3 regions of the Pseudoalteromonas sp. P1-26 genome follow, and region 2 is predicted to be linked to each of the others. Evidence: predicted binding sites of a transcription regulator. Region 2 holds the regulator's gene; each other region holds the start of a gene.
What was found. Region 2 encodes sigma-54, which starts transcription at its own class of promoters, with help from an activator protein. Its sites were predicted from a motif close to GTTGGCACGNNNNTNGNNT; they were not measured.
Positions count from the first base shown of each region.

Region 1: AN394_RS09495 (BON domain-containing protein) is a predicted target of sigma-54. The motif match lies at 1,691-1,709, and genes of this name have one in related genera.
Region 3: AN394_RS01960 (FlgO family outer membrane protein) is a predicted target of sigma-54. The motif match lies at 4,073-4,091, and genes of this name have one in related genera.

Region 1 is NZ_LKDX01000015.1:5,801-11,939, forward strand. Features, by position in the region: gene AN394_RS09480 (VOC family protein) at 55-471, shown strand; gene AN394_RS09490 (LiaF domain-containing protein) at 756-1,415, opposite strand; gene AN394_RS09495 (BON domain-containing protein) at 1,744-2,310, shown strand; gene AN394_RS21640 (YqaE/Pmp3 family membrane protein) at 2,368-2,526, shown strand; gene AN394_RS09505 (hypothetical protein) at 2,780-2,989, shown strand; gene AN394_RS09510 (methyl-accepting chemotaxis protein) at 2,974-4,998, opposite strand; gene AN394_RS09515 (NADP-binding protein) at 5,111-5,881, shown strand; gene hutC (histidine utilization repressor) at 5,882-6,139, opposite strand, start outside.
Region 2 is NZ_LKDX01000003.1:159,889-166,027, forward strand. Features, by position in the region: gene AN394_RS03425 (KpsF/GutQ family sugar-phosphate isomerase) at 1-194, shown strand, start outside; gene kdsC (3-deoxy-manno-octulosonate-8-phosphatase KdsC) at 198-749, shown strand; gene lptC (LPS export ABC transporter periplasmic protein LptC) at 746-1,300, shown strand; gene lptA (lipopolysaccharide transport periplasmic protein LptA) at 1,290-1,811, shown strand; gene lptB (LPS export ABC transporter ATP-binding protein) at 1,808-2,533, shown strand; gene AN394_RS03450 (RNA polymerase factor sigma-54) at 2,649-4,145, shown strand; gene hpf (ribosome hibernation promoting factor) at 4,173-4,460, shown strand; gene ptsN (PTS IIA-like nitrogen regulatory protein PtsN) at 4,464-4,916, shown strand; gene rapZ (RNase adapter RapZ) at 4,917-5,762, shown strand; gene AN394_RS03470 (HPr family phosphocarrier protein) at 5,776-6,048, shown strand.
Region 3 is NZ_LKDX01000002.1:131,905-138,043, forward strand. Features, by position in the region: gene lgt (prolipoprotein diacylglyceryl transferase) at 1-431, shown strand, start outside; gene AN394_RS01940 (thymidylate synthase) at 445-1,296, shown strand; gene galU (UTP--glucose-1-phosphate uridylyltransferase GalU) at 1,323-2,204, shown strand; gene AN394_RS01950 (SPOR domain-containing protein) at 2,665-3,201, shown strand; gene AN394_RS01955 (SPOR domain-containing protein) at 3,275-3,883, shown strand; gene AN394_RS01960 (FlgO family outer membrane protein) at 4,124-4,717, shown strand; gene AN394_RS01965 (FlgO family outer membrane protein) at 4,732-5,406, shown strand; gene AN394_RS01970 (FlgO family outer membrane protein) at 5,410-6,075, shown strand.

The sequences.
Region 1 (6,139 bases), on a different contig from region 2:
CTTAACTTGAGGTTTTATCTTGGTGGCAATTTAAAAATAAAAAGGAAAACTACCATGTATTTAGAACACGTAAACCTTGTTGTTAGTAATGTTGATGCCATGCTGCACTTTTATAAAGCAGCATTTCCGCACTGGCGTGTGCGTAGTCAAGGCGATAGCAAATGGTCGGGCAAACCGCGCAAGTGGCTGCACTTTGGTGATGATTACCAATACCTTGCATTAAGCGATAACGGTGAAGCTGAAAACCGTGATTTAGCTGGCCACCAAGTAGGCCTTGCTCATTTTGCTTATGTGACAAACGATATTAATGCCGTAGTTGAGCGTCTTGTTTCGGCTGGTTATGAAATTGATAAACACGGCCCAGAAAATCCATATCGTAAAAATGTATATTTCATCGACCCTGCAGGTTTTGAAGTTGAGTTTGTAGAGTATTTTAGTGATATCCCGAGTGAGAGGAATAATGACTTGTGAGGGAGCTGTCAGCTTTCAGCCGTCAGTTTTGAGCCGAGCATTGTTGTTTGTGGTCAGGCATTGATTGGTGGAATGGTGTTGTATGTAAGACGCGCCAAGCAAGCGTGACGCCTACGGTTGATGTAGGCGTGAAATTTATTTCGCGCGGTGGTTGTAGCAGCGGGTTTACCCCGCGTCATTTATTACCTATTGCGCGATATAAAATCGCGCCTACAATATCTCGCAACTCGCAACTCGCAACTCGCAACTCGCAACTCGCAACTCGCAACTCGCAACTCGCACCTTTACTGCACTTTATTCATCTCTTTCCAGCTGGCTTTTAGGCTGTTGGCAAAGCTGATGAACTTTTCTTTCATGGTACGTTTAACTGAAATCTCGACTGAGCCTAGCCATACATTACCTTCAATGGTGATGGTTGGGCCTTGGCCTTTGTTTAATGCAACAGATTTATTTTCTACGCTGCCAATCACACTAAATAATTTAGATACCACATTTACATGTTCTGGTACGTAGATTTCGTCGTTACCTAAAATACAGTTCACGTAAATGGTGACGTGCTGATGTTGGAAAATTGCTTCGCTAAAGTCGAGTTCGATTGAACCTAGGCAGTTTGTTAGGTGAATTTCTTTTGGTACTACCCATTGGCCGCTGCGCTCATTTGAACCCAAAATACTCCTAAGCTGTAGGCTTTCGTTGTCGCTGCTGTGGCTGTAGTGAGGTTTAAATTGCGCATGCTTATGCGATTTGTAGTCAATATCTGCCTTCAGATCTAAATCAGCAACCAGTTCAATCAGTACTTCGTTGCTGGTGGCTGCCATTGCCTGGTCTAGTCGGCGTTCAAATGCTTCGGCTGAAATAACAGCATGACTGTAGTTATAAATGAGTTGATCAATAACTTCTTCTCTTACTTGATCGATTGGGCGATCTTCAAGTTTAACGGCCATGGTAGTTCCCTGTTGTGATTTTAAAGGTGATTTTTTAGTTATTAATTACGAAGCAAGGCTTAGGCCAAAGTTTATTTTAATATAAATCAATGGTTTGTATTTTTTGCTAATAAGCAACTTCGTTAAATTAACCACAGATTAATAAAATCAGCAACTAAATGGTTATTTTTGCAACATCGTGAACTTCTTACCGAGCAGCTTGTAAATCTTTACCTAAATGAATATAAATAGCTGCTGAATGGGTGTTTAACCTGCTGAAAATAAACAAATAAATAGTTGGCATCATAGTCGCATTAGTAAATGTGTCTTAAATCAAAAGGAGAAGATTATGAACACTTTTAACAAATCTATGATTGCCGCTTTAGTAATTGGTGCAACTAGCATGTCAGCTCAGGCAAGCAGCTGGGAAAATGAAAGTAAAGATGCTTGGATTGATGGTAAGGCAGAAACTGTGCTTCTTATGAACACAAACCTTAACAACTTTGACATCAACACTGATGTAACGAATGGCAAGGTTGTACTTACAGGTAAAGTTGATAGCGAATTAGATAAAGAGCTTGCTGAAGAGCTAGTTCTTAGCCTAGACGGTGTTAGCTCTGTTGATAACAAACTAACTGTTGTTAAAAACATGAAAGCTAAGCACATGAAATCAGACAAAGCTGATTCAGCAGAAAGCGACTTAACCGACGCAAAAATCAGTACTGTAATCACAACACGTTATTTATTTAACTCAGAAGTGGGTGGTACAGACATCGATGTTGATACTGACATGGGTGTAGTAACACTAAAAGGTACTGTTGAGTCTGATGCAGAAAAGCAATTAGCGGTAAGCATTGCTGAAAATGCTGAAGATGTTCGCAAAGTAATCGATGAATTAACGATTGTTGCTGAATAATAGCAAGCCCTATATAGCCCAGCTTTGGCTGGGCTAAGCTTTTTCAAGGAGTGAGTCATGGATTTAATACGTATTATTTTATCGGTTTTAATTCCACCTCTTGGCGTATTTTTACAGGTAGGTTTAGGTGCGCAGTTCTGGATTAATATTCTTTTAACCTTATTAGGGTACATTCCAGGTTTGATTCATGCTGTGTATATCATCGCTAAGCGATAATCACCGCATTAATCTACAAGGATGGGTAATGGAGCACAGCAAGGAGTTGCTGTAGGAGTAACGGACGATAAACCGCAAGGAGTTTACAGTATGGATAATGTAACTACGCACAAAGGACAACAAGGAAGTAACAAGGCGTTATGGAGTAGCGCACAATGGCAACGCTTTATGGATAAAGTGAATGGAGATGACAGCAAGGAATAAGCTTAGGCAGGAGCCAAACAGGATGAAGCTAGCGTAAGGAGGAGACTATATGGAACAAGTACAAACGCAACCAACACAAGGATTGACCAACAATGGAGTTGCTTTATGGAACAAGCAACAGTGGCACGAATTTATGGAACACGCGAAAGCGGTTGCGCCACGACTAACAGGGAAGGCTGACGATAAAAACCCGATGTCATCTTCAGGTGACATCGGGTTTTTAACTACTTCAGCAATTTATCTTTATAACTTAAATTGATTCACCGTCTTATTTAAAGCGGCTGCCAATTCATTCAAATCACGTGCTTCATCCGCCAATTCATGGGCATGATCCGCAGTGCTATTCACTAAGTGATTAATTGCTGCCAAGCTATTGTTGATATCTTCTGCAACCACAGTTTGCTGCTCTGTCGAAGTCGCAATTTGATGACTTTGATCTTGCACATTTGTCACAGATTGCGCGATATCTTGTAGAGCTTGCAATACAATTTGTGTTTGCTCAACTGAACCTTCAGCACGCTCTTGACCTTGTTGCATCATAGTCGATGCTTGTTGGGCAATTTGCTGTAAGCGGCTGACCATATTGCGAATATCATCAGTAGATTCTTGCGTTCTGCTTGCCAGTGAACGAACTTCATCAGCAACAACAGCAAAGCCTCGACCTTGCTCGCCAGCACGAGCTGCTTCAATTGCTGCGTTCAGTGCTAGTAAGTTAGTTTGCTCTGCAATCGAGTTGATAACATCAACTACCGCACCGATATTGCCACTTTCTTGTTCAAGACCCGCAACCACTTTAGACGCTTCACCAATATGGCTTGCAAGGGCGGTCATCACTGATTGAGCTTGAGTAGAGCGTTTCGTACCGTCAACGGTAATGGTTTGCACTTCTTCAGCGGCATTATTGGTGTGCTGGGCATTACGCGAGATTTCCATCACTGTAGACGCCATTTCGGTTACCGCCGCACTAACACTATCAACTTGCTGCTTTTCTTGCTGAATTTCATCGTTGGTTTTTTGCGATACAATTTTCAACTGGCTTGCAGCTTGGCTTAGTTGCTCAGCCTGCGCAGCCGTATTTAGCATCATTGCACGAAGTTTATCGATAAAGGTATTCATGTGATGAGCAAGTTGGCCCACTTCATCATTACTCTTGATTTCGATTTTTTGTGTTAAATCGCCATCACCTGATGCGATATCACGCATGATGTAAGTTAGCTTAGTCAGCGGTTTGGTAATCATTTGCGTGGCCCAGAAGATCATCGCAATGATAATCGCAAGAATGATGATCACTGAGGTTGTGGTTGTCATCACTGCATCATTTACTGGCTCATCAATCATACTTGTTGGAATTAAAATACCCACGTACCAATCAAGGTAAGGGGTTTCTAGCTCAAGGCGGTTGTATACAACGTAATATTGCTCACCTTTGAAAGTAACAAAGCTGCTGCCATCTTTTTGGCTTTTCATCGCGCGGTTTAATTCGCTAAAGCCTGATGTGTCGCTAAATTGTTTTTCGAGGGCATCTAAGCCTTCCTTGCCATTCGGACCTTCGTCAGTCACAGATAGCTTGTGGCCAGTGCGCTTAGATAAGTGCACAACCTTTTGATTGCCATCAAGTAAGAAACCAAAGCCTTGGCCATTAAAGCGAATTTCTTCAACCATGTCGTTGATGTTGTTTAGCTGTAAATCAACACCACCAAAGCCTATTAGTTTGTTTTGCTTATAAACAGGCTGTTGTACAACTGCAGAGGCATTACCTGTGGTTAAATCCACAGAAATTGGGCCTACATAGAGTTTGTTGATCTTTAAAGCATCTTGCCACCAACCACGTTTGTAAGCGTAGTAAGGTTGGCCATTATAATGAGTGGTTCGCTCGTTTTCTTTAAAGTACTCACCAGTTGTTGCAGATGCAAAGAAGGCAGATAAGATGTTGTCATCGTTGCCGCTGATACGCACAAAATCTTGATTAACGCTGTCGTATCCAGGTTGGTTATCAAGGCTTTGGTCACGTTCAGTCCAATTGTCGAACCAATTCACTAAATGCGGATTTGTAATGAAGGTTTGAACCACTTTACCGTATTTGGCAAAGTAACCTTGCATTGAAAGTCGTTCACTCTGTAAATAGCTGTCGGCTTCGCGTTGAATAGCTTGGCGCGATAGGTCAGCAATATGGCTAACAAAAAAACTAGACGCGATGATCAGTAGTACACTTATCGTCCCGCCGATGAGTAGTAATATTTTTTTACGTAAAGAGAGGTTATTTAACATAGGTGCACGTGTTTTTATTATCGGGTAGAGTTATCTATCTAATCATATTTGCACCCAAATCGCTACACCGTTAAGCGAACGTTAATAATAATTTCTAGAGGTAGTTGGATAAATGAGTTCTGAAAATAATAAACTGGTCGTTTTAGGGGCAGGTTGGCTTGGTAGTGCGCTGTGTGTTGAGGCTAAAGAATTAGCATGGCAAGTGCAGGGGACACACCGAAGTAGCGAGCACGAACATGACTTTCAGCGCCAATTTGCGCTTGCAGACGATGTGCTTAAACACGATGTTTCTCTTGAAGGTGCATGGTGGGTGTGTGCAATTCCACCGCGTAGTCGCAGCTCAGAAAGTAATTATTTAGTCACTTTGCAAGCAGGGCTTGAGCTTGCCAAGCAACTAAATTGTAAAGGCTTTATTTTATGTTCTTCGACGGGTGTCTACCCAACTGAGAATGGTCAATACGACGAGAGTACAGTAATTAATTGTCAATCAGCGCGCCAGCAACTGCTATTTGATGCCGAGCAGTTAGTGCTCAATGCCGGTGGTAAAGTGCTGCGTTTAGCGGGCCTTGTTGGGCCTGGGCGCGACCCAGGTAAGTTTGTGGCAGGTAAAGAGCTGTCTAGCTCAAGTCAGCAAGTGGTAAACATGGTTCAGCAGCAAGATGTGATAGCGGCGATTTTTTCTGTACTTGAAAACTGGTCAAGCGCGAGCAGCATTTATAATGTGGTAAATCCGGCGCATCCAACAAAAGTAGATTATTACCAGCAAAAATGCGCTGAGCAGGGCAATCAGCCACCGACATTTACTAGCCATGATAAAGGCCAGCGCCTCATTGATGGCTCAGCGATTGAGTCACTGAATTTTCGTTATCAAGCACCTATTTAGCTACTTTTTAAAAGTTAGGTGGCCGCCCAGCCGGTATTTACTGCCCGGTGAGACTAAGCGTGCAAAGCTTACAATGCCTTGCGATGACCAGGTTCGGCGGATCACTTGTAAGCATGGCTCTTCGTTGTATAGGTTGAGCCATTCACACATTTCTTGGTTGGGCATGATTGCTTCGACCGTATGGCGAGCCTCGGTGAGTGGGGCATTTTGCGATAAGTATTCATGGGGTGTTAGGCTGTGAAAATCTTGTTGTAAGTA
Region 2 (6,139 bases):
CCGATATCCATAACACGGCAATTAGCCAAGTGATGACTCGTTCATGTACAACTGCTCGCCCTGATATGCTTGCAGCTGAAGCTTTAAATATTATGGAACGTAAACGTATCAATGGTTTAATTGTGGTAGATCAAAGTAATACGCCAATTGGTGCCCTTAATATGCAAGACCTATTAAAAGCAGGAGTTCTTTAAGCAATGACATTCGCCGAGCTATACCAGCCTCTTAGCCCTGATGTGAGTCAGCGCGCACAAAAAGTAAAATTGCTAATCTGTGATATAGATGGTGTTTTTTCTGATGGCCGAATTTATTTAGGTAATGATGGCGAAGAGCTTAAAGCATTTAATACTAAAGATGGCTTTGGTATTAAAGCGCTCATTAATAGTGGCTTTGAAGTGGCTGTGATTACTGGCCGCCATTCACAAATAGTTCAGCAGCGAATGACTAGCCTAACAGTTCAGCACATTTATCAGGGACAAGAAGATAAGCTGATTGCTTATCAAGAGTTAAAAGATAAACTGGGGCTGACTGATGAACAAATTGCCTATATTGGTGATGATGGTCCAGACTTACCAGTAATGGAAAAAGTAGGGTTTGCTGTTGCTGTAAACGACGCACACCCACTGATTAAAAAGCTGGCTCATTACACCACATTATTACCAGGTGGCTTTGGAGCTGTGCGTGAATTAACTGATTTACTCATGTTAGAAAACGGTAAGCCGTTAACTAGCGATGGAACCAGCGCATGAATATAGCCCGTATTTTACTGAGTATTGTTTTTGTTTGTTGCATGGTGTGGTTATGGTACCCGTACTTTAACCAATCAACAGACACAATAACTAGTGAAGACGAGATCATCGCAACACCTGATTACACTGCTGTGGCGTTAAAGCAAACAGCGTATGATGAGCAAGGCAAAATTAGTCATAAAGTGGCTGCTGCTAAAATGGAGTTGTATCAACAATTAGGGTTTACCTTTTTTGAGCAACCTATTTTTACTATTTATGGCGACCAGCATGTTTGGCAAGTAAAAGCCAAAGAAGCCACATTGTATGAAAACGATCAGCTGATTTTTGAAGGGGATGTAGTTGCTAAAAACTTAACCCACAACGGCATGATTGAAGATATAAAAGCAGAAAACATTAATGTCGATATTGATAAAATGACCATGTTTTCTAAGCAACCTGTGACACTAACAGGACCGAATTTAAAGATTACCGGTAAAGGCTTAAAAGCCGATTTAAAAACCGAAATTGTTGAGTTAACTAACCATACACGAACCATATACTATGACCAATAAACTGAAGAAATTACTCCTGATCCCAAGCTTATTGATTGCCTTTTCGGGCGCAGCTGCCGAGCAAACAGGCGCTCAAATTAGCATTAGCTCAGATCGCCAAGTAGGTAAACTAAAAGATGGCGTTGGCATATTTGAAGGTAACGTAGAGATCGTGCATGGTAATCGTCGTATTACCGCTGAACGCCTTGAAGCACACGGCGGTGACACCGAGGGTACAGTAGAGTTAATTATTGCCACAGGTAAGCCTGCTTACTTCGAAGAAAAGCAAACTGATGGCACCGTGATGAGCGCCAGCGCCGAAGAAGTTCGTTATGATGTTGCAAAACGCTTCTTAACCTTAAATGGTGAAGCTGAAGTTACTCAAGCTGGTCAAAAAGTGACAGCAAAAAGCATTACCTATGATATGGCACAGCAGCTGATCAGTGCTGAAAAAGACGAAAACTCAACAGATCGTGTACACACTATTTTAGTGCCTGTTGAAAATAAAAAAGACAATAAAGGCCAACCATGAGTACATTAAAAGCAGAGCTTTTAGCTAAGAGCTATAAAGGCCGCCAAGTGGTTAAAAATGTCGGTCTTGAAGTTGAAGCGGGCAGCATTGTTGGCTTGCTTGGCCCAAATGGTGCGGGTAAAACCACCACCTTCTATATGATTGTAGGCCTAGTTCCAAGCGACAAAGGTAAAATCAGCATTGATGATAACGATATTACCCTTTTGCCAATGCACAATCGTGCCCGCTTAGGTATCGGCTATCTGCCACAAGAATCGTCAATTTTTCGAAAGTTAACGGTTTACCAAAACTTGATGGCTATTTTAGAAACCCGCAAAGATCTAAACAAAGCAGGTCGCGAAGAAACACTAAATAGCTTACTCGATGAATTCAGCATCCAACACATTCGCGATAGCCAAGGTATGGCGCTGTCAGGTGGTGAACGCCGCCGCGTTGAAATTGCCCGTGCATTAGCCGCTAATCCTAAATTTATTCTTTTAGATGAGCCTTTTGCTGGTGTTGATCCGATTTCAGTGTTAGATATAAAGAAAATTATTGAGCACCTAAAAAATCGTGGTATCGGTGTACTAATTACTGACCATAATGTTCGAGAAACCCTTGATGTTTGTGAAAAAGCCTACATTGTTTCTCATGGGGAGCTAATTGCATCAGGCACACCTGAGCACGTATTAGCAGACCAAACTGTACGCGATGTATATCTAGGCGAGCAATTCAGGCTGTAACCATTACGCCAGCGACTAGAGCATCTGCTAGACTAATAACAATGACAATAAATCGATAATGACTTAACTGTGTTTGCACAGTTATCGATAACTTTAAAAGGATTGTTAGGGATACATGAGGCAATCATTACAGCTGCGCATGGGCCAGCAACTTACAATGACTCCACAACTGCAACAAGCTATTCGTTTGTTGCAGCTCAGTACATTGGATCTCCAGCAAGAAATTCAAGAAGCGCTTGATAGTAATCCCCTACTTGAAGTGGAAGAAGCGGATTACAATGAAGAAAGCACCGGCAAGAATGAGCAAAAAGCGGAGTCTGACGATGTGCAAGTCAGCGCGTCTGCCGAAGAAGCACCTAGCGAGTACGAGCAAGAAAGTAGTGATGCTCTCAATAAAGACACCGTAAGCGATGACTTAGCCATGGATGTTACTTGGGATGAGTACATGAGTGCCGCCCCTTCAACATCATCAGGGCCAATGCCTGAAGATGAGTCTATCTATCAAGGTGCATCAACCGAAACTCTTCACGAATACCTAATGTGGCAATTACAGCTCACGCCATTTAGCCCTACTGATGAAGCGATTGCTGTCGCAATTGTAGAAGCTATCGATGATTCAGGTATTTTAACGGTAAGCTGTGAAGATATCGTCGAAAGCTTTAATCAAAATAACGATGAAGAAGAAATCGAACTTGATGAAGTCGAAGCGGTCTTAAAAAGAATTCAGTTATTTGATCCTGTGGGTATTGGCGCGCGCAGTTTACAAGAATGTCTGTGCATTCAGCTACGCCAATTCGATGCCGATACGCCATATTTAGCTGAAACTAAAATGGTTTTATCTGAGCATATCGAATTATTAGCGAGTCGCGACTATCGAACTTTGATGAAAAAGACTAAGCTTAAAGAAAACGAGCTTAAAGAAGTGATGACGCTCATCCACAGCTTAAATCCTAAGCCTGCGGATAGCATAGTACGCGAAGAATCTGAGTACGTTATACCTGATGTATCAGTGAAAAAAGTGAAAGGCCGCTGGGTAGTCGAGTTAAACCCAGATTGTATGCCAAAGATTAGAGTGAACAGCCAATATGCAGCTATGTCTCGCTCTGTTAAATCAAGTAGCGACAGCCAATTTATTCGCTCTCACTTACAAGAAGCAAAGTGGTTTATTAAGAGCTTAGAAAGCCGTAACGATACGCTATTAAAGGTGACCAACTGTATCGTTCAACAACAACAAGCTTTCTTTGAGCATGGCCCTGAGGCAATGAAGCCGATGGTGCTAAATGATGTTGCTGAAATGGTCGAAATGCATGAATCGACGATTTCACGGGTAACAACGCAAAAATATATGCATACCCCACGGGGTATTTTTGAGTTGAAATATTTCTTCTCAAGCCATGTCAGCACCGAAAATGGTGGTGAGTGTTCTTCTACAGCAATACGCGCTTTAATCAAGAAGTTAGTCGCTGCAGAAAACTCAGCTAAACCATTGAGTGATAGCAAAATTGCAGATATATTGGCTGAGCAAGGAATTAAAGTAGCTAGACGTACAATTGCAAAATATCGTGAGTCTCTAGCAATACCTCCGTCTAATCAGCGTAAGAGTCTGATTTAGACGTTTTACATAGAAGGAAAAATGCTTATGCAACTAAATTTAACTGGTCGTCATGTAGAAATCACAGATTCATTAAGAGACTATGTAAACACCAAGTTTGCAAAACTAGAAAGGCATTTTGACCATATTAATAATGTTCATGTCATTCTAGATGTAGAAAAATTAAGCCAAAAAGCAGAAGCAACTTTACATGTAAACGGAGGCGAATTATTCGCTTCTACAGAACATCAAGATATGTACGCAGCCATTGACTCACTGATCGATAAACTTGATCGCCAAGTCATTAAACACAAAGAGAAATTAGCTCGACATTAAATTATGAAACTAAGTTCACTTACTAACCAGGACTGCAGCAAAGCTGCGGTCCTTTTTAATAGCAAAAAAAGAATTCTTGAATATATCAGCGAACTGGCCCACCAGCAGCTTCCTCATTTATCGCAACAAGATATCCTAGATGCTTTACTCAACCGAGAAAAACTAGGTAGCACCGGCATTGGCCGAGGTATTGCTATTCCACATGGCCGAATGAGCGGCGCAGATGAGCCTCATGCATTTGTGATAGTGAGTGAATCCCCTATTAATTTTGATGCAATTGATAATCGTCCAGTTGATATTTTTGTGGCACTCATCGTACCAGATGGTGACTGTCAGCTTCACCTAAAGACCTTATCAACAATTGCTGATAGACTTAAAGATAAAGAATTTTGTAAACAGCTGCGTAGTGCTACTACCGATCAGCAACTGTTTCAGGTCATATCAGCAGAGGCATAAATGGAATTAATAATTATCAGCGGTCGCTCAGGCTCAGGTAAATCGGTCGCTTTACGAGTACTTGAAGACTTAGGCTATTATTGCGTTGATAATATTCCGGTTAATTTACTGCCTTCGCTCGTACGTAGTGTGTCTGATAACTACGATAAAATAGCGGTCAGTATCGACGTACGTAACTTACCGAAAGAGCAGCAAGAATTTAATGATATTCTTGAGTACCTGCCAGGTTTCGCAAACCCAACACTATTCTATTTAGACAGTGATGACCAAACTCTGATCAAACGCTTTTCAGAAACACGCCGCTTGCATCCACTATCTATTGATTCTTTGCCGCTTGATCTGGCCATTAAACAAGAAAAAATCCTGCTTGATGTGTTGATCACTCGCGCTGACTTTATGATTGATACCACTGATCTGAGTGTTCATCAGTTAGCAGAATCAATTCGCGAAAAGATTTTAGGTAAAAAAGATAAAAAGCTAATTATTACTTTTATGTCGTTTGGCTTTAAGCATGGTATTCCAAAAGAAGCTGACTACGTTTTTGATGCACGCTTTTTACCTAACCCACACTGGGAACCTGATTTAAAGCCACTAACTGGCCTTGATCAACCAGTAAAAGATTACCTAGCTAGCCACAGCATAGTGCAAAAGTTCACTTGGCAAATACAAACCTTTGTGCAAACTTGGTTGCCACATTTAGAGCGTAATAACCGCAGTTACCTGACCATTGCTATTGGTTGCACCGGCGGCCAGCATCGCTCTGTTTACTTAGCGCAAACAATTGGTGAGAGCTTTGCCAAAAGCCATGCTAATGTAAAAATTCGCCACCGCGAACAAGACATTTAATTAGGCACCAACAATGCACGCTGAAGATACCTTTTTAATTCAAAACAAACTTGGCTTACATGCTCGTGCTGCTACTGTTTTAGCGCAATTAGCACTGCAATTTGATGCCAAAATTACGCTTTATCAAGATGATAAAGAAGCTGAAGGCGACAGCGTGTTAGCATTAATGCTACTTGAAAGTAGTCAGGGTAAAGAAGTTCGCGTTGTGTGCGAAGGCCCTGACGCCGATGCTGCATTAACGGCAATCGGCGAATTAATTGCACAACGCTTCCACGAGCAAGAATAGCATTTGCTAAGACTTCAAGGTTTACGGTAAACTTAATTCGGATATTTAAAATTCCCTTTAAATATCCTACTTTTATATCGCTCGCTTTTCT
Region 3 (6,139 bases), on a different contig from region 2:
GCGATTTTGTAGTGCCACTCGTACCGCTTGGTTTATTAGCTGGACGTATTGGTAACTTTATTAATGGCGAACTATGGGGCAGAGTGACAGATGTACCTTGGGCGTTTATTTTCCCATCAGGTGGCCCAGAGCCCCGTCATCCATCACAATTATACGAAGCCTTTTTAGAAGGTTTGGTGCTGTTCTTAATCTTACAATGGTTTATCAAAAAGCCTCGTCCAGCGGGAAGTGTTGCTGGGGTGTTCTTACTTGGCTATGGCGTGTTTAGATTTATTGTTGAATATTTCCGTGAGCCAGATGCTCATTTAGGTTTATTCGCAGGCTTTATCTCGATGGGGCAAATACTGTCATTGCCGATGGTAATTGGTGGCCTTGGTTTGTTAATATGGGCCTATAAAAAGCCGCAACACAGCGTGGCAAGCAAAGCATAACAAGAGCAAATCAATGAAACAGTATTTAGATTTATGTCAGCGTATTGTTGACGAAGGTGTGTGGGTTGAGAACAAACGCACAGGGACTAAGTGTTTAACCGTTATTAATGCCGATCTTGAATATGATGTGGCAAATAATAAGTTTCCGCTAATAACAACGCGCAAGAGCTTTTACAAAGCGGCGATTGCGGAGTTACTTGGTTATTTACGTGGTTACGACAGCGCTGCACAGTTTCGTGATATCGGCTGTATGACTTGGAATGCTAACGCAAACGAAAACAAAGCTTGGCTTGAAAATCCACATCGTCGTGGTGAAGATGATATGGGTCGAGTGTATGGTGTGCAAGGCCGCAGTTGGCAACGTCCGGATGGCAGCCACCTTGATCAACTTAAAAAAGTTATCGATAACTTATCAAAAGGGATTGATGATCGCGGTGAAATCGTCACTTTTTATAACCCAGGTGAGTTTGAGTTAGGCTGTTTACGCCCTTGTATGCACACGCACACCTTTTCTTTGTTGGGCGATACCTTATACTTAACATCATACCAACGTAGCTGCGATGTGCCGCTGGGTTTGAACTTTAATCAAATTCAATGTTTTGTGTTACTTGCTTTAGTTGCACAAATCACCGGCCACAAACCGGGTAAGGCGTATCATAAAATAGCGAATGCGCATATTTATGAAAACCAACTTGAGTTGATGCGTGATGTGCAGCTTAAGCGTGAGCCATTCGCGTCGCCAGAATTAAAAATAAACCCAAATATTAAATCACTAGAAGACATTGAAACCTGGGTTACAAAAGACGATTTTGAAGTAGTAGGTTATCAGTGTCACGATGCAATTAAGTATCCGTTTTCAGTTTAAGAACAATAAAATTTAAGGAGAAATCAATGAAAGCAGTGATCCCAGTTGCTGGTCTTGGCACGCGTATGTTACCTGCAACAAAAGCAATCCCTAAAGAAATGCTTCCTATTGTTGACCGCCCGTTGATTCAGTACGTTGTAAATGAAGCAATTTCAGCAGGAATTAAAGAAATTGTTCTAGTAACGCATTCAAGTAAAAACTCAATTGAAAACCACTTTGATACCAGTTTTGAGTTAGAAGCAACGCTTGAAAAGCGTGTTAAACGTCAGTTACTCGCAGAAGTACAATCAATCTGCCCGAAAGATGTAACAATTATTCATGTTCGCCAAGGTGAAGCGAAAGGCCTTGGTCATGCGATTAACTGTGCTGCACCTATCATAGGTGATGAACCGTTTGTTGTTATCTTACCGGATGTGATCATCGATGATGTAGCAAGTGACCTTAAAAAAGATAACTTAGCTGAAATGATCCAGCGTTTTGAAACCACCGGCGAGAGCCAAATTATGGTTGAGCCTGTGCCGCAAAACGAAGTAGACAAGTTCGGTGTTGTCGACTTAGGTGATGTAAAAATCAATCAAGGTGAAAGCGCAGCTATTTTAAATATGGTTGAAAAGCCTCCAGTTGATCAAGCACCATCAAATCTTGCTGTTGTGGGTCGCTATGTATTGAGCAAAAATATTTGGCCATTACTTGCAAAAACCCCAGCCGGTGCAGGCGATGAAATCCAATTAACAGATGCCATTGCCATGCTCATGGAAAAAGAGATTGTTGATGCTTACTCAATGAAGGGTAAAAGCCATGATTGCGGTAGCAAAATTGGTTATTTAAAAGCCATCGTTGAGTTTGCACTGCGTCGTGATGAATTCAAAGGTGAGCTTACAGACTTCATAAAGTCGCTGGTTAAATAAGCAATTCAAATTACCTAGTTGAAAATTATGTAAAAAAAGTGTCTATATGGCACTTTTTTGTTATTTACATGTTCCTCCCAATTGTCGATTATTACCCAATAAAGGATTTTTCTGATATACCTAAGTCTTAACGCATTGTTAAGATTAAAGATCAGTGAGATGCTTATTTACCCCTGTAGGATAGTTAAACTCAGCTATACTTATAAAAATACCTATGTAAAGACGGATTTTTATTGCTTTAGGTTGTCTAATATGAAAACTTAAGTATTAGGGTGTCATTAAGTTTTTATTGCAGTTAGTTAAGCACTGTACTGAAAATATTATAATAACAAATAATGTGTTAGAGTTTTCTTATGCAATGCCGTAAATCACTTTTATGGTTTTTGTATAGGTAAGTGCTAACAGATAGACTTCTTTAAAAAGAAGCAAATTTTTAATGGTACGTTTAAGAATCCTACTTATGAAATATTGCTCAAAACCTTTGCGTTACAGTATATACCTGTTGGTGTTATTGACTGTGTCTGGTTGCAGTAATAAGGCATTTCCTGATATCTCTTTTAACAAGCTTCCTGTTTTCAATGTTGTTCAGTACCTTAGCGATGTAACGCTAATGCAAAACTCATTTTTGTTGGCGCAAACCCAAAGTGAACCGGTCAGTACAGTGTTAGATCAGGCTGATACTTCTCAAGCACTATCAAGCGACTCTAAAGACTCTGTTAAACCTGACTATGCATTTGCTTTGCAATTAGCGTCTGTTAATACGGAACAAGATCTAGCTTATACATTAAAGAAAATGGCTAAACGAGCACCCAGTATTTTTCAAGGAAAGCCGATACTTAATGTTGAAGTCGCTGATGTAAATGAGCATACCTACTATCGACTTAAGTTTGGTGGCTATAAGTATTTGAAAAACGCGAAAGCTGATTGTGAAGCGATTAAACGACAAGGCATTGATTGCTGGGTAAGTAACTACACTGACAACCGAATTTATTTTTAGCGTCAAATATTCACTCTAAAGATGGCATTTTTATTGCTAAGATTTAAGTCTGTTTTTTAGAATTGACGTCACCATGCATTTTTCTATTTTCTCTAAATATCTATTTATAACCATCTGCTTAACTGCTCTAACAGCATGTATGATGAGCCAAGAGCAAACCCAGCCAGCTTACACTGAGCAGCAAGTACAGCAATTTGCTGCCGAGTGGCATAATAAACAACCTAGTATTGAGCGTCTTGCGTTGATGGAAAAAGACCTTGCGTTGTTAATCGAAGTGCTTTCAGCCAATAGCGATTTAACCGCACAACCATCACAATTTGAGCCACAAAATGATGTGATTATTCATCAAAGCGAACAAACGCAAGTACAGCAAGCATCATCCACAGACTCACTTGAGGCGATTATTGCAGCAAATAAAGCGGCTGAAGCGGGCGTGCAATTAGGTTTATATTTAACGCCGAAAAAAGTTAGTCATCAGCTCTTAAAGCTTAAACGTGATTATCCTGCTGTTTTAAATGACCTTGATTTTCGTTTTAAAACACGAGAGCAAAAAGGCGTAACCTTGTATGGATTGAGGGCTGGTCCATTTGCAAATTATACTCAGGCTACTGCATTTTGTGAGATAGCCAAAAGAATGGGGCAAACCTGTGTGACGGCACCGTTTCTTGGGCAGATGCTATAACCGCTTATTTAACAACAGAAGGGAATTGACCCTTCTGATAAACCATTCGCCTCCTCAAAAAATTAGTTACATCAGCCTACACAATTAAATCATTGTCTGAATGCAACGCTAGCTTATTGGTATTTTAGAAGTGACGTGTTTTTGTTACCACGCTTCGGCTTTTCATAATAATCCCATCAACAATAATACTTAGGCATAATTATTGCTTTGTACTTACTAAGTTTAGTGAGGATGGCAATTATGCGCCTGTTATTTTATTCAGTTTTTTTAGTGTTGGTGGGTTGTAGCTTAACTGAAGAGCCACAAAAAACGCCCCCTAGAGAAACCCCAAAATCGCCGATGGCACCTTATACGGTGCATCAATACGTTGCTGATTTAAGTAGTCAGCTGAGCCGTATTCAAGGCCCTTACAAAGGCAATGCACGTATTGCTGTGACCAGTTTTTATATGGCTGATGGCTTAGGTACTGATTTAGCAGAAGATCAGGGCAGTGGCTTGAGTCAGCAAATTCAAGAAAGTTTATTAACGCAATTTACTCAGCTTGGTTTTCATACCATAGAGTATCGATTAGAAAATACTTTAAATTTGCAGCAATCGGCCGATAGTGTACTTAGTCGTGATGTAAATACCTTACGTCAACGTCAGAATATTGACTTTGTTATTACCGGCACACTGACGCGGCAACAACATGCCTACATAGTAAATGCCCGATTAGTGAATACCAAAGATCTGCGAATTGTGTCAGCAGCAAGCACTGAGATCCCTATCAATGTAATGTGGGGCGCTGAAAAAGTTCAGCAACGTGATGGCCAGTTGTATCGAAGCGAATATTAAGAGGAACTCATTTAATGAAACGTTTAATTTTAACTTTATGTTTGCCGTTTGGCTTTGGTTGCTCGTCAATGTTAACTGGTGATGCAACACAACACGAAAATGATCCTCAGTTAGCTGCGCAAAGAGAAGTTGCCGCGCCGCATAGTAATGACAGTGTGTTTCAAACCAATCAGGCGGTAATGAATAACAGCACTTTTACAGCAGCCCCAACTCGTAAAAATATCAATCACTATGTACGTGGCATCATGCAGGATTTAGTTGAAAACTTGCAATATGTTAGTGATAACACACCAGTTGCTGTTTCAAGCTTTGTGTACCTTGATGCAGATTACAACTCAACAAATTTGCTGGGTAATCAAATTGCCGAAAGTTTTATTCATGAACTTCATGCGTTTGGTGTGCCTGTCATTGATTTTAAAACCACGGATTATATGCGTGTCACGCCAACTGGTGATTATGTTTTCAGTCGTGATTATTTAGAGCTTAGCCAAGACCAAAACTTCAATTATGTATTGGCAGGTACTTTGGTTAATCATCAAAGTGGTGTGCTCGTGAATGCGCGTATTGTTGGTTTAGCAAGCAAAGCAGTTGTAGGGTCAGCGCAAGGTTTTATCCCGCAATCAGTGGTTGATGCCCTTGATAGTACTAACCGTAGTGATGGTATTACACTTAAACAAGCAAGTGAGTAAGCTATGAAAGGTTTTGTCTTCGCATCGTTAACGCTCGCGCTTTCTGGCTGCCAATTGCTGCCAGAGCAATCAGCAGAGCCGCAAAATACCGCTCAAAATGTACCTGCATCAGCAAATACTCAAGTCGATTACGTTGCTATGCTACAAGCGCTTGAACAAAATGATATGCAGCAGGATAATGCTAACCATCGTTTATTTGCGCCTTATCAACATCATAAAACCGTTGTTAATTATGTCGAGCAAATGGCCCTTGAGTTAGTGGATACCATGCAACAAGAAAGCGAGTTAGGAATAGCCATTACTAGCTTTGTTGATTTAGATGCGAGCCTAAAAAATAGTTCTCAACTTGGTAATCAACTCTCTGAAACAATGATGCACCAGCTGCAAAAATTTGGTTTTGGCGTTGTTGATTTTAAAGCGATGGATATCATTAGTGTGACCTCACGTGGTGATTTTGTGATGTCGCGAGATGTAGAAGAGTTAGCCGAGCGTCGCATTGCCAGCCATGTTCTTACTGGCACGCTTATATATCGCCCAAATGGTGTTGAAGTGAATGCTCGAGTAATTAATTTAAACTCAAAGCTGGTTATTGCCAGCGCACAAAAAGTGATCCCTTATTTTGTGCTAAAGAATGAGTCAATCAAATCAGCAACAGCTAGCGTTAACTAGCCTCATTATTTTGCCAATCGACTTACTAACAAGTCGATTGGTTTATTCTCTTGATTACCAAAGC